Regions from separate parts of the Streptomyces sp. NPDC042638 genome, predicted to be linked through region 3. Evidence: riboswitches for the same ligand, from Rfam matches in the RefSeq annotation. Region 3 holds a riboswitch; each other region holds the start of a gene.
What was found. Region 3 has a riboswitch for cobalamin ahead of cobN (cobaltochelatase subunit CobN). Riboswitches for the same ligand answer to the same signal wherever they lie in the genome.
Positions count from the first base shown of each region.

Region 1: linked by a shared signal. The riboswitch ahead of AB0B40_RS02915 (cobalamin biosynthesis protein) and the one ahead of cobN (cobaltochelatase subunit CobN) in region 3 are both predicted to bind cobalamin.
Region 2: linked by a shared signal. The riboswitch ahead of AB0B40_RS10925 (HoxN/HupN/NixA family nickel/cobalt transporter) and the one ahead of cobN (cobaltochelatase subunit CobN) in region 3 are both predicted to bind cobalamin.

Region 1 is NZ_JBEZBT010000002.1:282,235-289,216, reverse strand. It holds gene AB0B40_RS02930 (lysozyme) at 335-1,024, shown strand; gene AB0B40_RS02925 (inorganic phosphate transporter) at 1,168-2,412, shown strand; gene AB0B40_RS02920 (hypothetical protein) at 2,447-2,674, shown strand; cobalamin riboswitch at 2,877-3,019, shown strand; gene AB0B40_RS02915 (cobalamin biosynthesis protein) at 3,117-4,061, shown strand; gene AB0B40_RS02910 (cobyric acid synthase) at 4,058-5,566, shown strand; gene AB0B40_RS02905 (hypothetical protein) at 5,563-5,796, shown strand; gene AB0B40_RS02900 (putative cobaltochelatase) at 5,793-6,982, shown strand, end outside.
Region 2 is NZ_JBEZBT010000009.1:133,902-140,883, forward strand. It holds gene AB0B40_RS10905 (heavy metal translocating P-type ATPase) at 1-482, opposite strand, end outside; gene AB0B40_RS10910 (hypothetical protein) at 482-733, opposite strand; gene AB0B40_RS10915 (YcnI family protein) at 961-1,710, opposite strand; gene AB0B40_RS10920 (hypothetical protein) at 1,750-2,334, opposite strand; gene AB0B40_RS10925 (HoxN/HupN/NixA family nickel/cobalt transporter) at 2,383-3,474, opposite strand; cobalamin riboswitch at 3,502-3,704, opposite strand; gene AB0B40_RS10930 (ferritin-like protein) at 4,315-5,214, shown strand; gene AB0B40_RS10935 (hypothetical protein) at 5,337-5,831, opposite strand; gene AB0B40_RS10940 (allantoin permease) at 6,488-6,982, shown strand, end outside.
Region 3 is NZ_JBEZBT010000020.1:121,188-128,169, reverse strand. It holds gene AB0B40_RS18715 (superoxide dismutase) at 1-313, opposite strand, end outside; gene cobN (cobaltochelatase subunit CobN) at 512-4,138, opposite strand; cobalamin riboswitch at 4,201-4,357, opposite strand; gene AB0B40_RS18705 (cobalamin biosynthesis protein CobG) at 4,416-5,687, shown strand; gene AB0B40_RS18700 (precorrin-8X methylmutase) at 5,722-6,354, shown strand; gene AB0B40_RS18695 (precorrin-2 C(20)-methyltransferase) at 6,351-6,982, shown strand, end outside.

The DNA of each region.
Region 1 (6,982 bases), on a different contig from region 3:
GGAGCGCATGGCTCGTGAACACACCTCTGTCCGTCACCGCGCCGGTGTCCTCGCGACGGCCACGGCGGCGGCCCTCGCCCTGACGGGCACCGCGTCGGCGTCGACCCAACCGTCGCTGTCGGACCGCAGCCCGGTGGCCGCGGGGTCGCTGCGGCAGGCGGCACCCGTGGAGCCGGCCGGGTTTCTGACGCCGGGCGGACCGCTGAGGCCCGGAACGGCGGAGCCGGGCGGACCGCTGACGCCGGCCGGTCCCGGCGATCGGGGCGGACCGCTGACGCCGGCCGGTCCCGGCGATCCGGTAGGACCGCTGTCGCCGGTCGGGCCCGTGGAGCCGATCGGATCCCTGATGCCGGCCGGGTCGCCGGCGTTCGCCTCGGGCCGGGCCAAGGCACCCAAGGGGCATGACGTCTCCTCCCACCAGAAGCGCGTGAACTGGACCGCCGCCCGGGCGAACGGTGCGCGGTTCGTCTACATCAAGGCGACCGAGTCCACGAACTACCGCAACCCCTATTTCTCCGGGCAGTACACCGGCGCACGCAACGCCGGACTGCTCCGGGGCGCGTACCACTTCGCCCTCCCGGACCGGTCCTCCGGCGCCAAGCAGGCCGCGTACTTCGTACGGCACGGCGGCGGCTGGCGGGCGGACGGCTGGACGCTGCCGCCCGCGCTCGACATCGAGTACAACCCGTACAACACCTCGCGAAAGTGCTACGGGCTGGGCAAGGCGCGGATGGTGGGGTGGATCCGGTCGTTCAGCGACGAGATCAAGCGGGAGACCGGCCGCCGTCCGGTGATCTACACCACGACCCAGTGGTGGAAGCTGTGCACCGGCAACAGCCGAGCGTTCTCTCAGAGCCACCCGCTGTGGATCGCCCGGCACGGCACCTCGCGGCCGGGAGCGCTGCCCGGCGGCTGGCGGTACTGGACGTTCTGGCAGTACGACACCCGGGGCGCGCTGCCGGGTGACCAGAATCTCTTCAACGGGTCGTTGAGCCGGCTGCGGATCTTCGCGCGGGGCCGGTAGCCAAGGGGCGTCTGGCCCGACGGAGCGAAACGGAACCCGGACCCCGCGTCAGAGACACCACTACGCCCGCCTCAGTTCATCTTCCGTTCACCCAGGTTGCCTACGGTCATCGCGCCAACGACCTCGAACGATTGCCTGGGTAAATGGAAAGCTTCTCGCTGATCCTCGCGATTGTGGTGGTAACCGCTCTCGCGTTTGATTTCACGAACGGTTTCCACGACACCGCGAATGCGATGGCCACCACCATCTCCACAGGCGCCCTGAAGCCCAAGATCGCGGTGGCCATGTCCGCCGTACTCAATCTTGTGGGCGCCTTCCTCTCCGTGGAGGTCGCGAACACGATCTCCAAGGGTCTCGTCGACGAGACCGGCATCCGTCCCGAGGTCATCTTCGCCGCCCTGGTCGGCGCGATCCTCTGGAACCTGCTGACCTGGCTGGTGGGCCTTCCCTCCAGTTCCTCGCACGCCCTGATGGGCGGCCTGGTCGGCGCCACCGTCGCCTCCGCCGGCTTCGGCGCCGTGCACGGTGAGGTCCTGGTCACCAAGGTGCTGCTGCCGGCGGTGGCCGCGCCGCTCGTGGCGGGCCTCGCCTCGATGCTGGCCACCCGCTTCTCCTACGGCATCGGCGACAAGGCCGAGGGCGACGCCACCCGCAAGGGCTACCGCGCCGGCCAGATCGCCTCCGCCGGCCTGGTCTCGCTCGCGCACGGCACCAACGACGCCCAGAAGACGATGGGCATCATCACCCTCGCCCTGATCGCGGGCGGCGCGATCGCCCCCGGCTCGAACCCTCCCACCTGGGTGATCCTCTCCGCGGGCCTGGCCATCGCGCTCGGCACCTACATCGGCGGCTGGCGCATCATCCGCACCATGGGCACAGGCCTGACCGACCTGGAGCCGCGCCAGGGCTTCGCCGCCCAGACGAGCGCCGCGACCGCCATCCTGGCCTCCTCCCACCTCGGTTTCTCCCTCTCCACCACCCATGTCGTCTCCGGCTCGGTGATGGGCGCGGGCCTCGGCCGCAAGGGCGGTGTGGTCCGCTGGTCCACCGCGACCCGCATGATCGTCGCCTGGGTGCTCACCCTCCCGGCCGCCGCGCTGGTCGGCGCGGGCGCCGAGTCCGTCACCGGCCTGGGCGACTGGGGTACCGCCGTGGTCGCCGTCCTCCTGGTCGCCGCGAGCGCCACGATCTGGAAGATCTCCCGCCGCGAGGTCGTGGACCACACCAGCGTCGTCGCCGAGACCACGGAACCGGCCGGTGTGGTCACCACCGCCATCGCCGCCGTCATCCCGCCGCCCGCGGGCACGGTAACCGAGGACCTGACGGCCACGATCCCCGCCCCGGCCGCCGAGCCGGCTCCCGCCACCCCGCCGGCCGCCACGGTCTGACCCCGAGCACCCGGTTACTGAAGGAAGCAACCCCATGAAGATCGACTGGGCGGCCATCGGCTCCGTCTTCGGCGTCAGCCTCGTGTTCACGGTGGGCCTGGTGGCCCTGTTCACCCTCGGTGTCAACGGTCTGGCCCGGCGCGAGAGGGCCACGGCCCAGGGCGGCTCCGCCGGCCTCGCCGTCACCGGCGCCTACGTCTGCTTCGCGGCCTGCGCGGCGGCCGTGGCCTACGGCATCTACCTGATCGTGGCCAAGGCCTGACCCACCCCCCAGGGCCTGACCCGGACCGGCCCGCCCCCAGGGCGTGACCCGGACCGCCCACGCCCAGCGGGCCACGCCCTGCCCGAGCACCCCCGAGGCTCCCCTCCGGCCCGTTACGGAGGGGAGCCTCAGGCATGCCCGCACGCCCCGGGATGTGGGGATCGGCACACTCTCCCCACGCAGGTCAACGGCAGGTTGACGGCCGTTCCGGGCGCGTGGTGGACTGCCCAGGCCATGTACGGCGGCAGGAGAGGAAGCCGGTGCGATTCCGGCGCGGTCCCGCCACTGTCACCGGGGAAGAACCCCCGGGAGCCAGGAACTCTCACCGCCGATTCACGTCGAACCAGGGCGCGGACACCCTGAGTGAGGACACAGATCGCCATGCCCGGCTGCCCAAGGACCCCTTCCAGGACCGCTCCTGTGCCCACGGCCGGCTGAGCCGGTGGGTGCCGATCGCACGTACGCGTACGGTGCCGCCGCCGGCGTCCTCGGCGACCTGCTCCTCGGCGATCCGCGCCGCGGGCACCCGGTCGCCGCCTTCGGCCGGGCGGCCGGAGCCGTGGAAGGCGCCCTGTGGCACGACCACCGCGGCTGGGGCGCCCTGCACACCACCGTGTGCGCCGGCGGCGCCGCCGCGCTCGGCGCGCTGGCCGTACGCGCCGTACGCCCCTCCCCCGCCGCATCCCTCGCGCTGACCGCCGTCGCCACCTGGGCCGTCGTCGGCGGCACCTCGCTGGCCCGGGAGGCCCGCACCGTCGGCCGCGCCCTGGAGGCCGGCGACATCGAGGCGGCCCGGGCCCGGCTGCCCCATCTGTGCGGCCGGGACCCTCAGACGCTGGACGCCGACGGCATCGCCCGGGCCGTGGTCGAGTCGGTCGCCGAGAACACCTCCGACGCCGTCGTCGGCGCCCTGGTCTGGGGCGCCGTGGCCGGGGTGCCGGGGCTCCTCGGGTTCCGTGCGGTCAACACCCTGGACGCCATGGTGGGCCACAAGTCACCCCGCCACCGCCGCTACGGCTGGGCCTCCGCCCGCCTCGACGACGTCGCCGGCTGGCCGGGGGCCCGGCTGACCGCCGTACTCGCCGCCGCGGCCGGACCCGACCCCCGGGGCGCCCTGCGCGCCTGGAGGGCCGACGCGCACAGGCACCCGAGCCCCAACGCCGGTCCGGTGGAGGCGTCCTTCGCCGGTGCCCTCGGCGTCCGGCTGGGCGGGACGCTCTCCTACGGCGGGCGGGTCGAACACCGCCCCGTGCTCAACGGCGCCACCGGACGGCCCGTCCGGGCCGCCGACATCGACCGGGCCGTACGGCTCTCCCGCCGCGTCGGCCTGCTCGCGCTCGGCGCCACGGTCGCCGCGCGCGCACTGTGGAAGGGACGCGGGAAGTGAACGGTGGTCTCCTCGTCGCCGGCACCACCTCCGACGCCGGCAAGAGCGTCGTGACGGCCGGTATCTGCCGCTGGCTGGTACGCCAGGGCGTGAAGGTGGCGCCGTTCAAGGCGCAGAACATGTCCCTCAACTCGTTCGTCACCCGGGAGGGCGCGGAGATCGGCCGCGCCCAGGCCATGCAGGCACAGGCCTGCCGGATCGAGCCGACCACGCTGATGAACCCGGTGCTGCTCAAGCCCGGCGGCGAGCAGAGCAGCCAGGTCGTGCTGCTGGGCAAGCCGGTGGGCGAGCTGAGCGCGCGCGGGTACCACGGCGGGCGCCAGCAGCGGCTGCTCGGCACGGTGCTGGACTGCCTGGCCGAGTTGCGGGGCACGTATGACGCGGTGATCTGCGAGGGGGCGGGAAGTCCGGCCGAGATCAACCTGCGGCGGACCGACATCGTCAACATGGGCGTCGCCCGGGGCGCGCGGCTGCCCGTGCTCGTGGTCGGCGACATCGACCGCGGGGGTGTCTTCGCCTCCTTCTTCGGGACCCTCGCCCTGCTCTCGCCCGAGGACCAGGAGCTGGTCGCCGGGTTCCTGGTGAACAAGTTCCGGGGCGATGTCGGCCTGCTGGAGCCCGGGCTGGACATGCTGCACGGCCTCACCGGGCGGCACACCTACGGCGTGCTGCCGTTCCGGCACGGGCTCGGCATCGACGAGGAGGACGGGCTGCGCATCTCGCTGCGCGGCACCGTCCGCGAGTCCACCGTCGCTCCCCCGGTCGGCGAGGACGTGCTGCGGGTCGCCGTGTGCGCGATCCCGCTCATGTCCAACTTCACGGACGTGGACGCGCTGGCCGCCGAACCGGGGGTCGTGGTCCGGTTCGTGGACCGCCCGGAGGAACTGGCCGACGCCGACCTCGTGGTGATCCCGGGCACGCGCGGCACCGTACGGGCGCTTCGGTGGCTGCGGGAGCGGGGGCTCGCGGACGCGCTCGTGCGCCGGGCCGCCGAGGGACGCCCCGTCCTCGGCATCTGCGGCGGCTTCCAGATCCTCGGCGAGCACATCGAGGACGAGGTCGAGTCCCGCGCCGGGGAGGTCACCGGGCTCGGGCTGCTCCCCGTGCGGGTGCGCTTCGCCCGCGAGAAGACGCTGACCCGGCCGGCCGGGGAAGCCCTCGGCGAGCCGGTCGACGGCTACGAGATCCACCACGGGGTCGCCGAAGTGACCGGCGGCGAGCCCTTCCTGGACGGCTGCCGGGTCGGTCAGACCTGGGGCACCCACTGGCACGGCTCGCTGGAGTCGGACGGCTTCCGGCGGGCCTTCCTGCGCGAGGTGGCCGCCGCCACGGGCCGCCGTTTCGTCCCCGCGCCGGACACCTCCTTCGCCGCGCTGCGCGAGGAACAGCTCGACCGGCTCGGCGACCTGATCGAGCAGCATGCGGACACGGACGCGCTGTGGCGGCTCATCGAGTCGGGCGCGCCGCGCGGGCTGCCCTTCATCCCGCCGGGAGCGCCCGCATGAGCGCGGCGCCGGCGGTGGCCGACGGGGGGCCGGCGTCGGGCCGGGCCTCCGGGGCCGGCCACCGCACCGGCGGCCCCGCCCGGGTGACATCCGGCCCCCGGACGCTGCCGGGAGGCACCCGGCGGCTGCCGGAGGCGGCGGACCGCGGGCCGCGGACGGGGCCGGACGCGCTGGGGCGCCCGCGCGCCACCTATCTGGAACCGGAAGGCGACATGGAGGGCGAACAGTGACAACCCCCTTTCCGTTCACGGCCGTTGTCGGCCAGGACGACCTGCGGCTCGCGCTGCTGCTGAACGCCGTGTCGCCGGCGGTCGGCGGTGTGCTGGTGCGCGGTGAGAAGGGCACCGCGAAGTCCACGGCGGTACGGGCGCTGTCGGCGCTGCTGCCGCCGGTGGCCGTCGTGCCCGGGTGCCGGTTCTCGTGTGATCCGGCAGCCCCCGATCCGGCGTGCCCGGACGGCCCGCACGAGGCCGGCGGCGGCGGCGAGCGGCCCGCGCGGATGGTCGAGCTGCCCGTCGGCGCATCCGAGGACCGGCTCGTCGGCGCCCTGGACATCGAGCGGGCGCTCGCCGAGGGCGTGAAGGCGTTCGAGCCGGGCCTGCTGGCCGACGCGCACCGCGGCATCCTGTACGTCGACGAGGTCAACCTCCTCCACGACCACTTGGTGGACCTGCTGCTCGACGCGGCGGCGATGGGTGCCTCGTACGTGGAGCGCGAGGGCGTGTCCGTTCGGCATGCCGCCCGCTTCCTGCTCGTGGGCACCATGAACCCCGAAGAGGGCGAGCTGCGCCCGCAGTTGCTGGACCGGTTCGGTCTGACGGTGGAGGTGGCCGCCTCCCGCGAGCCCGACCAGCGCGTGGAGGTCGTCAGGCGGCGGCTGGCCTACGACGCCGACCCGGAAGGCTTCGCGGCGCGCTGGGCCGCCGAGGAGGCGGCCGTGCGGCAGCGCGTCGCCGCGGCGCGGGAGCTGCTGCCGCGGGTGCGGCTGGGCGACGGTGCCCTGCGGCAGATAGCGGCGACCTGTGCGGCCTTCGAGGTGGACGGCATGCGCGCCGACATCGTGATGGCGCGGACCGCCACCGCGCTGGCCGCGTGGGCCGGGCGGACCGACGTGCTCGCCGAGGACGTGCGGCAGGCGGCCCTGCTGGCGCTGCCGCACCGGCGGCGCCGGAACCCGTTCGACGCCCCGGGGCTGGACGAGGACAGGCTGGACGAGACGCTGGAGGAGTTCTCCGGCGAAGACGAAGGCGAAGGCGAACCCGACGACGACCCCGAGCCCGACGGGCCGGGCGGCGGGGACGGCGGACCCGGCCGCGGGGACGGGCCCGGTGGCGGCGGTGGGCAGCCGGCGCCGGACAGCGGTCCGCAGGGTGACGGGGCCGGCGCCGCGCGGCCCGAGGCCGGTGAGGGCGGGCA
Region 2 (6,982 bases), on a different contig from region 3:
GTGTCCATGGTGGCCGTGGAGTGACGCAGCCCGCGCAGCGCCCTGAGGTGGAAGGGCCAGGCGCTCCACACCGCCACCGGGGCGGCCAGTACGAAACACAGCCACTGCCAGCTACGGAACTGCAGGACCGGCACCATCGACAGCACCAGCACCGGCACGGCCAGCAGCGCGGTGACCGTGATCCGCTCCCGCTCGCGCCGGGACCCGGCCTCGTCCTCGTCCGCCGCCTCGGAGTCCTCGCCGTCGTCACTCACGGGCAGCTCGGCCTGGTACCCGGCCTGTTCGACCGCGGTGACGAGGGCCTCGGGCGCGACATCGGCCGGATGGCTGACCCGGGCGAGCCCCGTGGCCAGGTTGACCGTGGCCGTGACGCCCTCCAGCCTGCCGAGCTTCCTCTCCACCCGCCGCACACAGGCCGCGCAGGTCATCCCGCCCACGGTGAGGTCCGTGACGACCAGGCTCGCCGTCGGTTCGACCGCCATCACTCACCGCTCCCATGGCTCATCCCGGGCATGTCGCCCATGCCGCCGCCATTCCCACCGCCCCCGTCGCCGCCCCCGGTTCTCCCGGTGCCGTGCATGCCGGGCGCCACCGGCCCCGCCGCCGACCCGACGGCATAGGACACCGAGAACAGCAGCACCAGCAGGAGCAGGAACCCGCAGAGCGCGGGAGGCGGCAGCAGTCTGCGGCGAGCCGCACCGGTGGAGCGGGGTGACAACGGAGTATCGGCCATGCCCGGCCTTCCTGGTCGCGTCGAACCGTCGTGCAGGTGATGGCAGTTGTAGCCGTACCGTTCCAGTAGTCGGGTCGGCGGAGAGTCGAGTTCCGGGACCTAATCGTGACGTGCGTCACCATCGCTGACACGACCGACACCCGCGGGGAAGGATGACCGCTCGAAGGACGACCGCTCGGCGGACGTGTGCTCCGCCGACGGCTCACCGTCGGCAGAGCACACCACCCTCACTCGGGCCGAGATCCGCCGGAGCGGCTGCGCACGACGGCGAAGGCCGCCGCGGCCAGGCCCAGCACACCCACGATCAGCCCGGCGACACCGAGCCCACGGGCCGTCGAGTCGCTGCCGGCCACAGTCGAGTCGACGCTGCCGGAATCCTTCCGGGCCGCCGACGCGCCGGGCGCAGCACCGCTTCCCCGGTCCTGTGCGTCTTCGGCTGTGAGCTTGAGGACCGGCGCCGGGTTCTCCGGCTCCTCGTCACCCTTCGCCGCCTCCTCGATCCAGCGGACGGTCCTGCCGTCGGAGTACGTCTGGAGAGTCTTGAAGGTCAGCTGGTCCGTGTCCCCGGGAAGCCGGCCGAAGGCCACGTCGAAGTCCTCGAAGTGCCCGGGGTCGATCTTGCCGCCGGTCCAGGTGATCTGGGACACCGCGTCCGTGATGGTGCCGTCGTCGGTCTTGACCGGTGTCTTGAGCTTCGTGTTCGTGACCTTGGCGGTCCAGCCGTCCCGCGGGGAGACGAGGACGCCGAGGACGGGGTGGTCGGTGGGCAGGAAGACCTGCACCTTGGTGGTGGAGGCGGTGTCCTCCTCATTGGGGACCCGGAAGGTCAGGACGCCGTCGGTGGCGCCCTTGGCGTAGCTGTCGGGGTGGACGGTGACGTGCGCGGACGCGATGCCCGCGGCGGCCAGGACCCCGAAGGCGGACAGGGCCGTGACGGTGCCGGCGCGGCGCAGAGTGGTGCGTACTGCTCGGGACATGGGTGGTCGGTCTCCGTGGCTGAAAGGAGTGTGCGGGGGTCAGATCGGATACCAGGTCCCCGGCGGCGGACCGCGCCGCTGGACCGCGTGCCGCAGGAGGACACGCCGCACCCGCCACGGTTCCCCGCCGCGAGGGCCTGTCCGACAATTCCCGTCGTCCGGCACGAACGGGCACCCGCCGCTCACCCGCCACCAGGCCGTCAGGCCCGGAACCAGCACGGCGGTTCGGCGCAGCAGCGACCACAGCGCGGCCTCCCCGCGCCGCAACCACCAGCTCAGCACGAGTGCCGCACCGGCATGAGCGGCGGTGGCGTGCGGGGTCAGGGCGTGGGTGGAGGCCATGCGCATGCCGTGCATGACCATCGTGGTGTGCGGCCCTGCGGCGCCGAACACGAGGTGCAGTCCGCCCTGGGCGGTGAGCGTCCCGCCGCCGATGGCCGCGAGCGACCGCTCCCGGCCGCCCAGCAGATACCCGGCCGCGAAGACCGGCACGAGTCCGGTGACCTGCGCGTGCACGGGAGGTGTCATACCGGTCGCCAGCGTGTGTCCCCCGGCGGCGAGCAGCACGCACAGCGCGGCGAACACCGCCGCGCGCAGGCTCCGTACCGCCGGGGACGCACTCACGCCCCGATGCTGCCATGCGACCGAGGGACCTCCTCGACCTGTCGGGGGTCAGCCCCCCTCGCCCAGACGGGCGCCCCACCTCTGCTCCACCCTGGCCAGCCGCCAGTACGCGAGCGCCGCCGCCCACACGACCACGAACAGGCCGACGATGATGTAGCCCACGTTGTCCAGGTCCAGCCCGGAGATCCAGCCGGTCACCGCGTCGCGCAGATCGAGCTTCTCATGCAGCACCCCGACCAGTTCGATGGTGCCGATCAGGAAGGCGACGGCGATGGACAGGCCGGTGATGGTGAGGTTGTAGAAGACCTTGCGCACCGGGTTGGAGAACGCCCACTGGTAGGCGAAGTTCATGAAGGTGCCGTCGAGCGTGTCGAACAGGCTCATCCCCGCGGCGAACAACAGCGGCAGGCACAGGATCGCGTACCACGGCAGCCCGGCCGCGGCACCGCTGCCCGCCATCACCATCAGGGTGACCTCGGTCGCGGTGTCGAAGCCGAGACCGAACAGGAAGCCCAGCGGGAACATCTGTCCGGGCCGGGTGATCGACCTGGTGAAGCGGCCCAGGACACGGCTCATGAACCCGCGGGAGTCCAGGTGCCGTTCCAGAGCGGCCTCGTCGTACGTACCCGACCGCATCGCCCTGAAGACCCGCAGAATGCCGGCGAGCGCCACGAGGTTGAGTGCCGCGATGAGGTAGAGGAAGGTCCCGGAGACAGTCGTGCCGACGACACCGAGCGTCTGGTGGGTGCGGGAGTCGTCGTTCAGCAGCGTGCCGGCGAGCTGTGCGCCTCCCGCGACCAGGGCCGCCATGGCGACCACCACGCTGGAGTGACCGAGCGCGAACCAGAAGCCGACCGACACCGGCCGCTTGCCGTCGGCCATCAGCTTGCGGGTGGTGTTGTCGATCGCCGCGATGTGATCGGCGTCGAACGCGTGCCGCATGCCCAGCGTGTACGCGGTCACCCCGAGGCCGATGCCGAACGCCTTGGAACCGACCTCGTAGTGCCCCGGCACGACCAGCAGGAACAGGATGCCGAACGCCACGACGTGCAGCGCGGCGATCACCGCCAGCAGCCCGGCGGTACGGACGGTGTCCTCGCGCCTCCAGCGGAAGTGTGCGGACTCGGTGGGCAGGGTCATACGGTCACGCTCCAGCACCTCGTGGATCACCTCGTGAAGTGCCGTGGCCGGTCTCCTGGCTTACGGTGCGTGCGTGTCCGTCCCGGCCTTCCCGTCCGCCGGGCGGCGGACAGTGACCGTGCACAACTGGGACGGATACTCCCCGATCACAGTGGCGAGGGCCGCTCCGGTCTGAACCCCGCGAAGGGCTGTCACCGGTCTTCCCGAACACCACGGCCTGCCCACCGTACGGGTTGTCGCTGAGACCTGCACAGCTGCGCCGCCACGCAGGTATCCAAGATCACAGCGGCCGTGCGCCGCGCGGCAGACAGGTCCCCTGCCCGTATGTCGCACGTGGCGACCGCGACCGGCCTGAGCGATGTCACCGTGTTCCCACCCCGCAGGGCAGGTCCGAAACGGGAGCCGTCCCCCGAACTCCGGTCACCTCGATCCGTACGTAGTCGTGGCCGATGCCCGCCTGGTTCCCAGTGCTGGGCCGATGGCCTGGTGAGGCGCGTCGCACACCGCAGGCACCACGGAGAGACCGGGCGAGGCTGCTAGCTTCGCGCACCTGGTTCGAGGGCAATGCCGGGATCACCGGCGGGTGCGGAGGCGGCGGTGGCGAAGAGGAACGGATCTCCCGAGAAGGCGGCCGGTGTTCCTGTTCGGCGTCGCAGCCTCTTGGCATCGGCTGCGCTGGCAGCGGGCCCACCGGTCTCGGTGGCCGCTTGCACCCACAGCCCCGGACATTCGGACCCCGAACGGTACGCCCGACCGCAACACGGGACCGTTGCCCGCCTGGTCGCCGTCCCGGAGAAGAACCGCGGCGTCGACTGGCTCAGATCGGCCCTCCAGGTGGCCGTGGAAATCGAGTTCTCCACCATCCCGCCCTATCTGTGCGGCTGGTGGTCCATCAGGAACCGCAAGTGCGATGCCGCCCGGCTGATCCGGCGCATCGTATCCGACGAGATGTACCACCTCGGCATCGTCTGCAATCTGCTGGCGGGGCTGGGAGGCCGGCCGCGGATCAAGGAGTCGGCACCGGTCTACCCGGGTCCGTTGCCGGGCGGGGTGCATCCAGGGGTCAACGTGTACCTGTCGGGCTTGACCAAGACACTCGTGCGGGACGTGATGATGGCCATCGAGGCGCCCGCGGCACCCTTGACCGGCAGCACGCGTGACCCCCTCAGCATCGGCCACTTCTACGACGAACTGCTCAAGGCGTTCCGGGTGGTGGCACCCGACCTGTCCGCCGACCGGCAGATGCACGAACGCATCGGCGAGGACACACTCAGACCGGCCAGGACCCTTGAGGACATCGAGCGCTCGATCGAGATCGTCAAGGACCAGGGGGAAGGCACCTCCGTCTCCCCGGCCGACGGCATGGGCGACGGCCACATGGCGCACTACTACGCCTTCGCCGAGATCTACCACGGCCGACAACTGCGTGAGACCGGCGGCAAGTGGCGGTTCACCGGAACGCCCGTCCCCTTCCCCGACACACGGCCCATGGCCATGGTCCCGGCGGGCGGCTGGGACCGGCCGCCCGCCGTGGCCCGGCGGCTCCTGGACGACTTCGACACCACCTACACCGCGGTTCTGGAAGCGCTCGACACGGCGTGGGGCGAAGGCGACCCCCACAGTCTCAGGACGGCTGTACGTCGTATGCGCAGACTGGAGACTCCCGCCGTGGAGCTGATGGAGATGCCCGTCACCGGCGCCAAGGAGACCTACGGCCCTCAGTTCCGCCCCCGCGGATGACCCGCGCCGTTCGGGTAGTTCGCGTGCCGTGTCCTACGGATCGGCCGTACGAAGCATGTCGTGACCGCTGTTGATGTCGGTCCTGAGCTGGTCGAGTCGCGCATGCGGCAGGAGACGCCGGCTCAGAGATCGAACGCCTCACGCACACCACCGGACGGCGTCCAGTCGAGGATCCCTCCCTGGAACCTGCTGGACCGGCGTTCAGGCGATCCGCCCTCGTCCGTGATCGGATAGCCGAACTTGCTGCGCTCCCACCCGTGCTGTGCCCAGTAGTCACGGATGGCCCCGTGCACCTCGTGTGCGCCGGTGTCCGGGGCCCAGTAGATCGACCCGTTCTCGAAGTGATTGAAGCGCCCGATGCCGTCCGGCGTGCCGGTCTCATCCGTGACCGGGTAACCGAGGAAGCTCTCGGGCCCGCCGAACTGCGCGTAGTGCACCCGGATCGCACCGTGCACCTCGTGCGCGCCGGTCTGCGGCGACCACTCGATCGTTCCGTTCTGGAAATCGCGTGAGCGACCCCGCCCGTCAGGGTTGGGCCCCTCGTCGATGCCGCCGCCGGCGTCCACCGGAGGGCCGATCCACTGGATCGTCTGCCATTTGTCATCGATGGGAGACATCGTCCACCTCTGATGCTGCTCAGGATCGCGGAATTCCGCCGATGGCGTGTACCGCCGACATCGTCGCCGGGCACGGGAGCCGTCGCGACCCCTGTCCGTGCCGTGTTCGCAGAGCCCCCTGGACTACTTCCATCGCAGCACGCACCACCGGGTTCGGCAACCGCGGCACCAGGCGACGCAGTGGCGGAGCCGCGAACCTCAGCTCACGAGCGCGGGGGTTGTGGTGGCGGCGAGGCCACGGTGGATCGCGGGTGCGGTGGTGGACATGGGGTGCCTGCCTTCGGTGCGTCAGGTGCCGGGCGGCAGGGGGAAGTCGAAGACGGCCCAGTCGAAGGCTGTGCACGAGTTCGTCCTCGGTCACCGAGCCGTCTTCCAGGGTGATCACGGCTCGGCCGCCGAAGGCACGTCGGTGGGGGGCCGGGTCGTGGTGGCGGCGGGGGAAACACCGCGTTCACGGGAGGGGGAGCCGACGGAAACAACCGCTTCCTAGCGTGACCGGCCGTGGGATCGCAGTCCTATGCGGGCCGTACGCACGACTTCTGCAGGACCGTACGTACGACTCGTGCCGGACCGCCGGTTCCCCGTCCCGTCCTGCCGATGACGCCAAGCGGGGCGCTTCCCTCACCGAAAGCACCCGCACCATCGGGAGGCTCGTCATGAGCACCACCGAGTCAGAGTCCCTGCCCACGGCGGCGGACACGACGAAGGCTGCCGACGACCAGGCGGTCAGGGAGACGCTGGAGGACTACACGCTCCGTTTCGCGCCTCGCAGTTACCGCCGCTGGACACCGATGGTCGTGGCGACCACGGCCCTCGGCGGCATCGCCTACATGGCCGACTTCTCCATCGGCGCCGGCATCGGCCTGTCCCACGGCACGGGCAACGCACTCCTCGCGATCGCCGTCGCCGCGGTCGTCATCTTCGTCACCGGCTTTCCGCTCGCCTACTACGGCGCCCGCTACAACATCGACCTCGACTTGATCACCCGCGGCTCCGGCTTCGGCTACTACGGCTCGGTCCTCACCAGCGTCATCTTCGCCAGCTTCACCTTCATCTTCTTCGCCCTCGAAGGCTCGATCATGGCCCAGGGCCTCAAACTCGGGCTCGGACTGCCGTTGTGGCTGGGCTACCTGGTCTCCACCTTCATGGTG
Region 3 (6,982 bases):
CGTCGGCCAGGTCGCCGACTCCGTCCTGGGCCAGCGGCTCGCCGCCGCCGTCCTTCGGGCCGGTCATGTTCTGCCAGTAGATGCTGTGCAGGATGTGCCCGGAGAGGTGGAAGGCCAGGTTCTTCTCCAGCCCGTTGATCGAGCCCCACGACTCCTTGTCCCGCGCCTCCGCCAGCTGCTCCAGGGTGTCGTTCGCACCCTTCACGTACGCCGCGTGGTGCTTGTCGTGATGCAGCTCGATGATCTCCGGGCTGATCACCGGCGCGAGGGCCGAGTAGTCGTACGGCAGCTCCGGGAGCGTGTACAGCGCCATGTCCAACATCCTCCGACGTTATTGCCAATGGTATGCAGCTGCACGCTAACAGCAAGAACGGTGGTTTGCGATCAGGCGCTGGACCTAGGACCGTGACGCGGCGCCGACGACGACAGCGGGGCGCCGTCACAGGTGTGACGGCGCCCCGCTGTCGAGGAGTTCGGTTTCAGTGCGCGTTGCCCGCGGTGACCACAGCCGTCACCCGTCGCCCTCGAGGTCGCCCTCGGTCTCCAGGTACACCTGCCGCAGCTCTTCCAGTACCGCCGGGTCCGGCTTCTCCCACATCCCCCGCGACTCCGCCTCCAGCAGCCGCTCCGCGATGCCGTGCAGGGCCCACGGGTTGGCCTGCTGGAGGAACTCCCGGTTGGCCGGGTCCAGGACGTACGCCTCGGTCAGCTTGTCGTACATCCAGTCGGCGATCACGCCGGTCGTGGCGTCGTAGCCGAACAGGTAGTCCACCGTGGCGGCGAGTTCGAAGGCACCCTTGTAGCCGTGGCGGCGCATCGCCTCGATCCACTTGGGGTTGACGACACGGGCACGGAAGACGCGTGAGGTCTCCTCGACGAGCGTGCGCGTGCGGACCGTCTCGGGACGGGTGGAGTCACCGATGTACGCCTCCGGTGCGGTGCCGCGCAGTGCGCGGACGGTGGCCACCATGCCGCCGTGGTACTGGAAGTAGTCGTCGGAGTCGGCGATGTCGTGCTCGCGGGTGTCGGTGTTCTTGGCCGCCACGGCGATGCGCTTGTAGGCCGTCTCCATCTCCTCGCGGGCCGGGCGCCCGTCGAGTTCGCGGCCGTAGGCGTAGCCGCCCCAGACGGTGTAGACCTCGGCGAGGTCGGCGTCGGTGCGCCAGTCGCGGGAGTCGATGAGCTGGAGCAGGCCGGCGCCGTACGTGCCGGGGCGGGAGCCGAAGATGCGGGTGGTGGCCCGGCGTTCGTCACCGTGGGCCGCGAGATCCGCCTGCACGTGGGTGCGGACGTGGTTGGTCTCGGCCGGCTCGTCCAGCGAGGCCGCCAGGCGTACGGCGTCGTCCAGCAGGCCGATCGTGTGCGGGAAGGCGTCGCGGAAGAAGCCGGAGATGCGCAGGGTGACGTCGATGCGCGGGCGGCCCAGCTCCTCCTGCGGGATGGGCTCCAGACCGGTCACGCGGCGGGAGGCGTCGTCCCAGACCGGGCGGATGCCGAGCAGGGCGAGGGCTTCGGCGACGTCGTCGCCGGCGGTGCGCATGGCGCTGGTGCCCCACAGGGACAGGCCGACGGAGGTGGGCCAGTCGCCGTTGTCGGTGCGGTAGCGCTCCAGGAGGGAGTCGGCGAGGGCCTGGCCGGTCTCCCAGGCGAGCCGGGAGGGGACGGCCTTGGGGTCGACGGAGTAGAAGTTGCGGCCGGTCGGCAGCACGTTGACCAGGCCGCGGAGCGGGGAGCCGGAGGGTCCCGCCGGGACGAAGCCGCCGGCCAGGGCGTGGACGGCGTGGTCGATCTCGGCGGTGGTCGCGGCGAGGCGGGGGACGACCTCGCGGGCGGCGAACTCCAGGATGGCGGCGACCTGTTCGCCGTGCCCGGCGGGTACGGCGGCGGGGTCCCAGCCCGCGTCCTCCATCGCCTGCACCAGAGCGCGGGCCCTCTCCTCCGCCTCGTCGGCGGTCGTGCGGGTCGCGGCCGACTCGTCCAGGCCGAGGGCCTCGCGCAGGCCGGGCAGCGCCTGGGCGCCGCCCCAGATCTGGCGGGCGCGGAGGATGGCGAGGACCAGGTTGACGCGGTCGGCGCCGGCGGGCGGGTTGCCGAGGACGTGCAGGCCGTCGCGGATCTGGGCGTCCTTGACCTCGCAGAGCCAGCCGTCGACGTGGAGGAGGAAGTCGTCGAAGCCGTCGTCGTCGGGGCGGTCGTCCAGCCCGAGGTCGTGGTCGAGGCGGGCGGCCTGGATGAGGGTCCAGATCTGGGCGCGGATGGCGGGCAGCTTGGCCGGGTCCATGGAGGAGATCTGGGCGTACTCGTCCAGGAGTTGCTCCAGGCGCGCGATGTCGCCGTAGGAGTCCGCGCGGGCCATGGGCGGGACGAGGTGGTCGACGAGGGTGGCGTGCACGCGGCGCTTGGCCTGGGTGCCCTCGCCGGGGTCGTTGACCAGGAAGGGGTAGACCAGCGGGAGGTCGCCGAGGGCGGCGTCGGGGCCGCAGGCGGCGGACAGGCCGGCGTTCTTGCCGGGCAGCCACTCCAGGTTGCCGTGCTTGCCGAGGTGGATCATCGCGTCGGCGCCGAAGCCGCCGTCGGAGACCGGGGCGGCGATCCAGCGGTAGGCGGCCAGGTAGTGGTGGGAGGGCGGCAGGTCCGGGTCGTGGTAGATGGCGATCGGGTTCTCGCCGAAGCCGCGCGGGGGCTGGATGAGGACGAGCAGGTTGCCGAAGCGCAGGGCCGCCAGGACGATGTCGCCCTCCTGGTTGCGGCTGCGGTCGACGAACATCTCCCCCGGCGCCGGGCCCCAGTGCTCCTCGACCGCCGTGCGCAGCTCCTCGGGGAGGGTGGCGAACCAGCGGCGGTAGTCGGCGGCCGGGATGCGGACCGGGTTGCGGGCCAGCTGTTCCTCGGTGAGCCAGTCCTGGTCGTGGCCGCCCGCCTCGATGAGCGCGCGGATCAGCTCGTCGCCGTCACCGGAGACCAGTCCGGGGATGTCGGCGTCGCCGAAGTCGTAGCCCTCCTCGCGCAGTCGGCGCAGCAGGGCGACGGCGCTGGCCGGGGTGTCGAGGCCCACCGCGTTGCCGATGCGGGAGTGCTTGGTGGGGTAGGCGGACAGCACGAGGGCGAGGCGCTTGTCGGCGGGCGGGATGTGGCGGAGCCGGGCGTGGCGTACGGCGATACCGGCGACGCGGGCCGCGCGCTCGGGGTCGGCGACGTAGGCGGGCAGGCCGTCGGCGTCGATCTCCTTGAAGGAGAACGGGACCGTGATCAGGCGGCCGTCGAACTCGGGGACGGCGATCTGGCTGGCCGCGTCCAGCGGGGAGACGCCCTCGTCGTTCTCCTGCCAGGCGGTGCGGGAACCGGTCAGGCACAGGGCCTGGAGGATGGGCACGTCGAGGGCGGTCAGCGCACCCGCGTCCCAGGACTCGTCGTCACCGCCGGCCGATGCCTCGGCGGGCTTGGTGCCGCCGGCCGCGAGCACCGTGGTGACGATCACGTCGGCGGTGCGCAGGGTGTCGATCAGCTCCGGCTCGGGAGCGCGCAGGGAGGCGACGTACAGGGGCAGCGGCCTGGCGCCCGCGTCCTCGACGGCGTCGCACAGGGCGTGCACGAAGGCGGTGTTGCCGCTCATGTGGTGGGCGCGGTAGTAGAGCACGGCGACGGTCGGGCCGTCCGCGGGCCGGGCCGCGCGCTCCAGGGGGCCCCAGGTGGGCGCGGGCGCGGGCGCGTCGAAGCCGTGGCCGGTGAGCAGGACCGTGTCCGACAGGAACCGGGCGAGCTGTTCCAGGTTGGCGGGGCCGCCGTGGGCGAGGTAGGCGTGGGCCTCGGCGGCGAGGCCGACGGGCACGGTGGACGCGGCCATCAACTGGGCGTCGGGGGCCTGCTCACCGCTGAGGACGACCACCGGACGCCCGTCGGCGAGCAGCAGGTCGAGGCCGTCCTGCCAGGCGCGGATGCCACCGAGGAGGCGTACGACCACGAGCTCGACGCCGTCGAGGAGGGCCGGGAGGTCGTCCAGGGGGAGCCGGGCGGGGTTGGCGAAACGGTAGGAGACCGGGCCGCCGGCGGCGCGGGCACTGAGCAGGTCGGTGTCGGACGTCGACAGGAGCAGGATCTCGCGGGCGTGCGGAGCACGCTCCCCGGACGAAGTGGGCATGCGATGCCTGGCCTTCCTCGGGGTCCGCGCCCCGGGCGGTGTGGGATGGATCTCCCCCTCGGACGAAGCCGGGGTGCGGGGGAAGGGAGTTCCTGACTCACCCGTCCGCCGTGGGCGGGTTCACAGTGGCGGGACCGCGCCGGAATCGCACCGGCTTCCTCCCCTTTTCGCCGTCGTGGCGGTTCGTGGACCAGGTGATCCACTGGGGAGCATAGTAAGGGCCACCGAAGGGAGCGCGGGACATACAGTCGGAGTGATCGTAGGTATGCTCACGGCCATGTCCGCGGCAGCTCCTCCTCCGTCGTCCCAGGCCACACCGGCCGCACGGGACCGCGGTGACGCCTGCCCTGGGACACTGCGCCTGCACGCGGCGGACGACGGGGCGCTGGCCCGTATCCGGCTTCCCGGGGGCGTGCTGTCCACCGGTCAGGCACGGGCGCTCGCCGTCGCGGCCCGGCGGCTGGGCGACGGCGACCTGCACCTGACCTCACGCGGCAACGTGCAGTTGCGCGGGCTGCCGCAGGGGTGTGGCGCGGCGCTGGCGGAGCTGCTGGACGCGGCCGGCCTGCTTCCCTCCCGGGAGCACGAGCGGGTGCGCAACGTCGTCGCTTCGCCCCTGTCCGGTCTCGACGGCGGCGGGTTCCGGGACGTACGGCCCTGGTTGACGGCCTTGGACACCTCCCTGTGCGCGAGCCGGGCCGCGGAGGGCCTTTCCGGCCGTTTTCTGTTCGCTGTGGACGACGGGCGTGGTGACATGTCCGGTCTCGGCGCCGATGTCACGGTCAGGGCGCTCGCGGACGGCGGCGCGTGGCTGGCTCCGGGCTCGGTGCGGGTGTCCGCCGAGGACGCGCCCCGGGCCGCGCTGGCGGCTGCCGAGGCGTTCCTGGAAGCGGCCCGGTCCCACGGGAAGCGCGCCTGGCGGGTGTCCGAACTCGGTGTGTCCCGGGAGGAGATGGGCCGCCTGGTCCGTGACCGCCTGGACTGCGGGGGGATCGGCCACGAGGACCACCCCGAGCCGGCCGGCGTCGCCGACGGGCCTCCCCCGGGAGCCGTCGAGGGCGCTCTGTCGGTCCACGTCCCGCTGGGACGCCTCTCGGCCCACCAGTGGGAGGAGCTGACGGACGTCGCCGGCAGCGAGCTCCGGCTGACGCCCTGGCGAGGCGTGGTCCTGCCCACGGCAGGCATGGCCACGGGAGGGGCGGCCGAGGCGCTCGCCCGTCTCGGCGCGGCCGGTCTGGTCACCGACCGCGCCTCCCCCTGGCTCCACGTGGGTGCCTGTATCGGCCGGCCCGGGTGCGCCGAGGCGCACGCCGACGTACGGGCGGACGCGGCCCGAGCGCTCGATGCCGCCGGCGATCCGGGCCTGCCCCTGTACTGGTCCGGCTGTGACCGGCGGTGCGGGCACCCACGCACCGACCATGTCGAGGTGGTCGCGGCACCGGATGGCGGTTACCGCCTGTCCGCCGCCCCGGCCGGCCCGCGACCGCGAACCGCCTTCGCAGCAGACCCTTCCCAGATACGCGCCGCCCTGGCGGCGATCACTTCATGAGCCGCAAGCCGACCGAGAGCAACGAGAAGACACCGTGACCACCCACGTCTACGAGAAGGACGGAGCGGCGATCTACCGCCAGTCCTTCGCCACGATCCGCGCGGAAGCAGACCTCGCCGGCTTGCCCGCCGATGTCAGCCAGGTCGCGGTGCGCATGATCCACGCCTGCGGCATGGTCGACCTAGTCCGGGACCTGTCCTACACCCCCGCGGTGGTGGCCCGGGCCCGCGAGGCCCTGCGCGCCGGGGCACCGATCCTCTGTGACGTGCAGATGGTGGCCAGCGGTGTGACCCGCAAGCGGCTGCCCGCGGACAACGACGTGCTCTGCACCCTGTCCGACCCGGCCGTCCCGGAGCTGGCCGCGAAGCTGGGCACCACGCGCAGCGCCGCCGCGCTGGAGCTGTGGCGCGACCGGCTGGAGGGTGCGGTGGTCGCCGTCGGCAACGCGCCCACCGCTCTCTTCCGGCTCCTGGAGATGATCGAGGAGGGAGCCGCGAGGCCCGCCGCCGTCATCGGTGTCCCCGTGGGCTTCGTCGGTGCGGCCGAGTCCAAGGACGCCCTGGCCGCGCATCCGTCGGGGCTGGACCACCTGGTGGTGCGCGGCCGTCGCGGTGGCAGCGCCATCGCGGCCGCCGCGCTCAACGCGATCGCGAGCGAGGAAGAGTGAGCGGCAAGCTGTACGGGGTGGGCCTCGGGCCGGGCGACCCCTCTCTGATGACCGTACGGGCGGTCGAAGTCATCGCCGAGGCGGACGTGGTCGCCTACCACAGCGCCCGGCACGGCCGGTCGATCGCCCGGTCGATCGCGGCGCAGCACCTGCGTGCCGACCACATCGAGGAACCGCTGGTCTACCCGGTGACGACCGAGACCACCGAGCACCCCGGTGGCTACCGGGGCGCCATGGAGGAGTTCTACGCCGAGGCGTCGGCCCGGCTGGCGGCCCACCTCGACGCCGGCCGGACCGTCGCCGTGCTCGCCGAGGGCGATCCGCTCTTCTACGGCTCCTACATGCACATGCACAAGCGGCTGGCCGACCGCTACGACACCGAGGTCGTCCCGGGAGTCACGTCCGTGTCGGCCGCCGCGGCCCGCCTGGGCGCCCCGCTCGCCGAGGGCGAGGAGGTGCTGACCGTCCTGCCGGGAACCCTGCCGGAGGAGGAGCTGACGGCGCGGCTCGCCGCGACGGACGCGGCGGTGGTGATGAAGCTCGGGCGGACCTTCCCCAAGGTGCGCCGCGCGCTGGAGGCTTCGGGGCGCCTGGCCGAGGCCCGGTACGTGGAGCGGGCCACCATGAG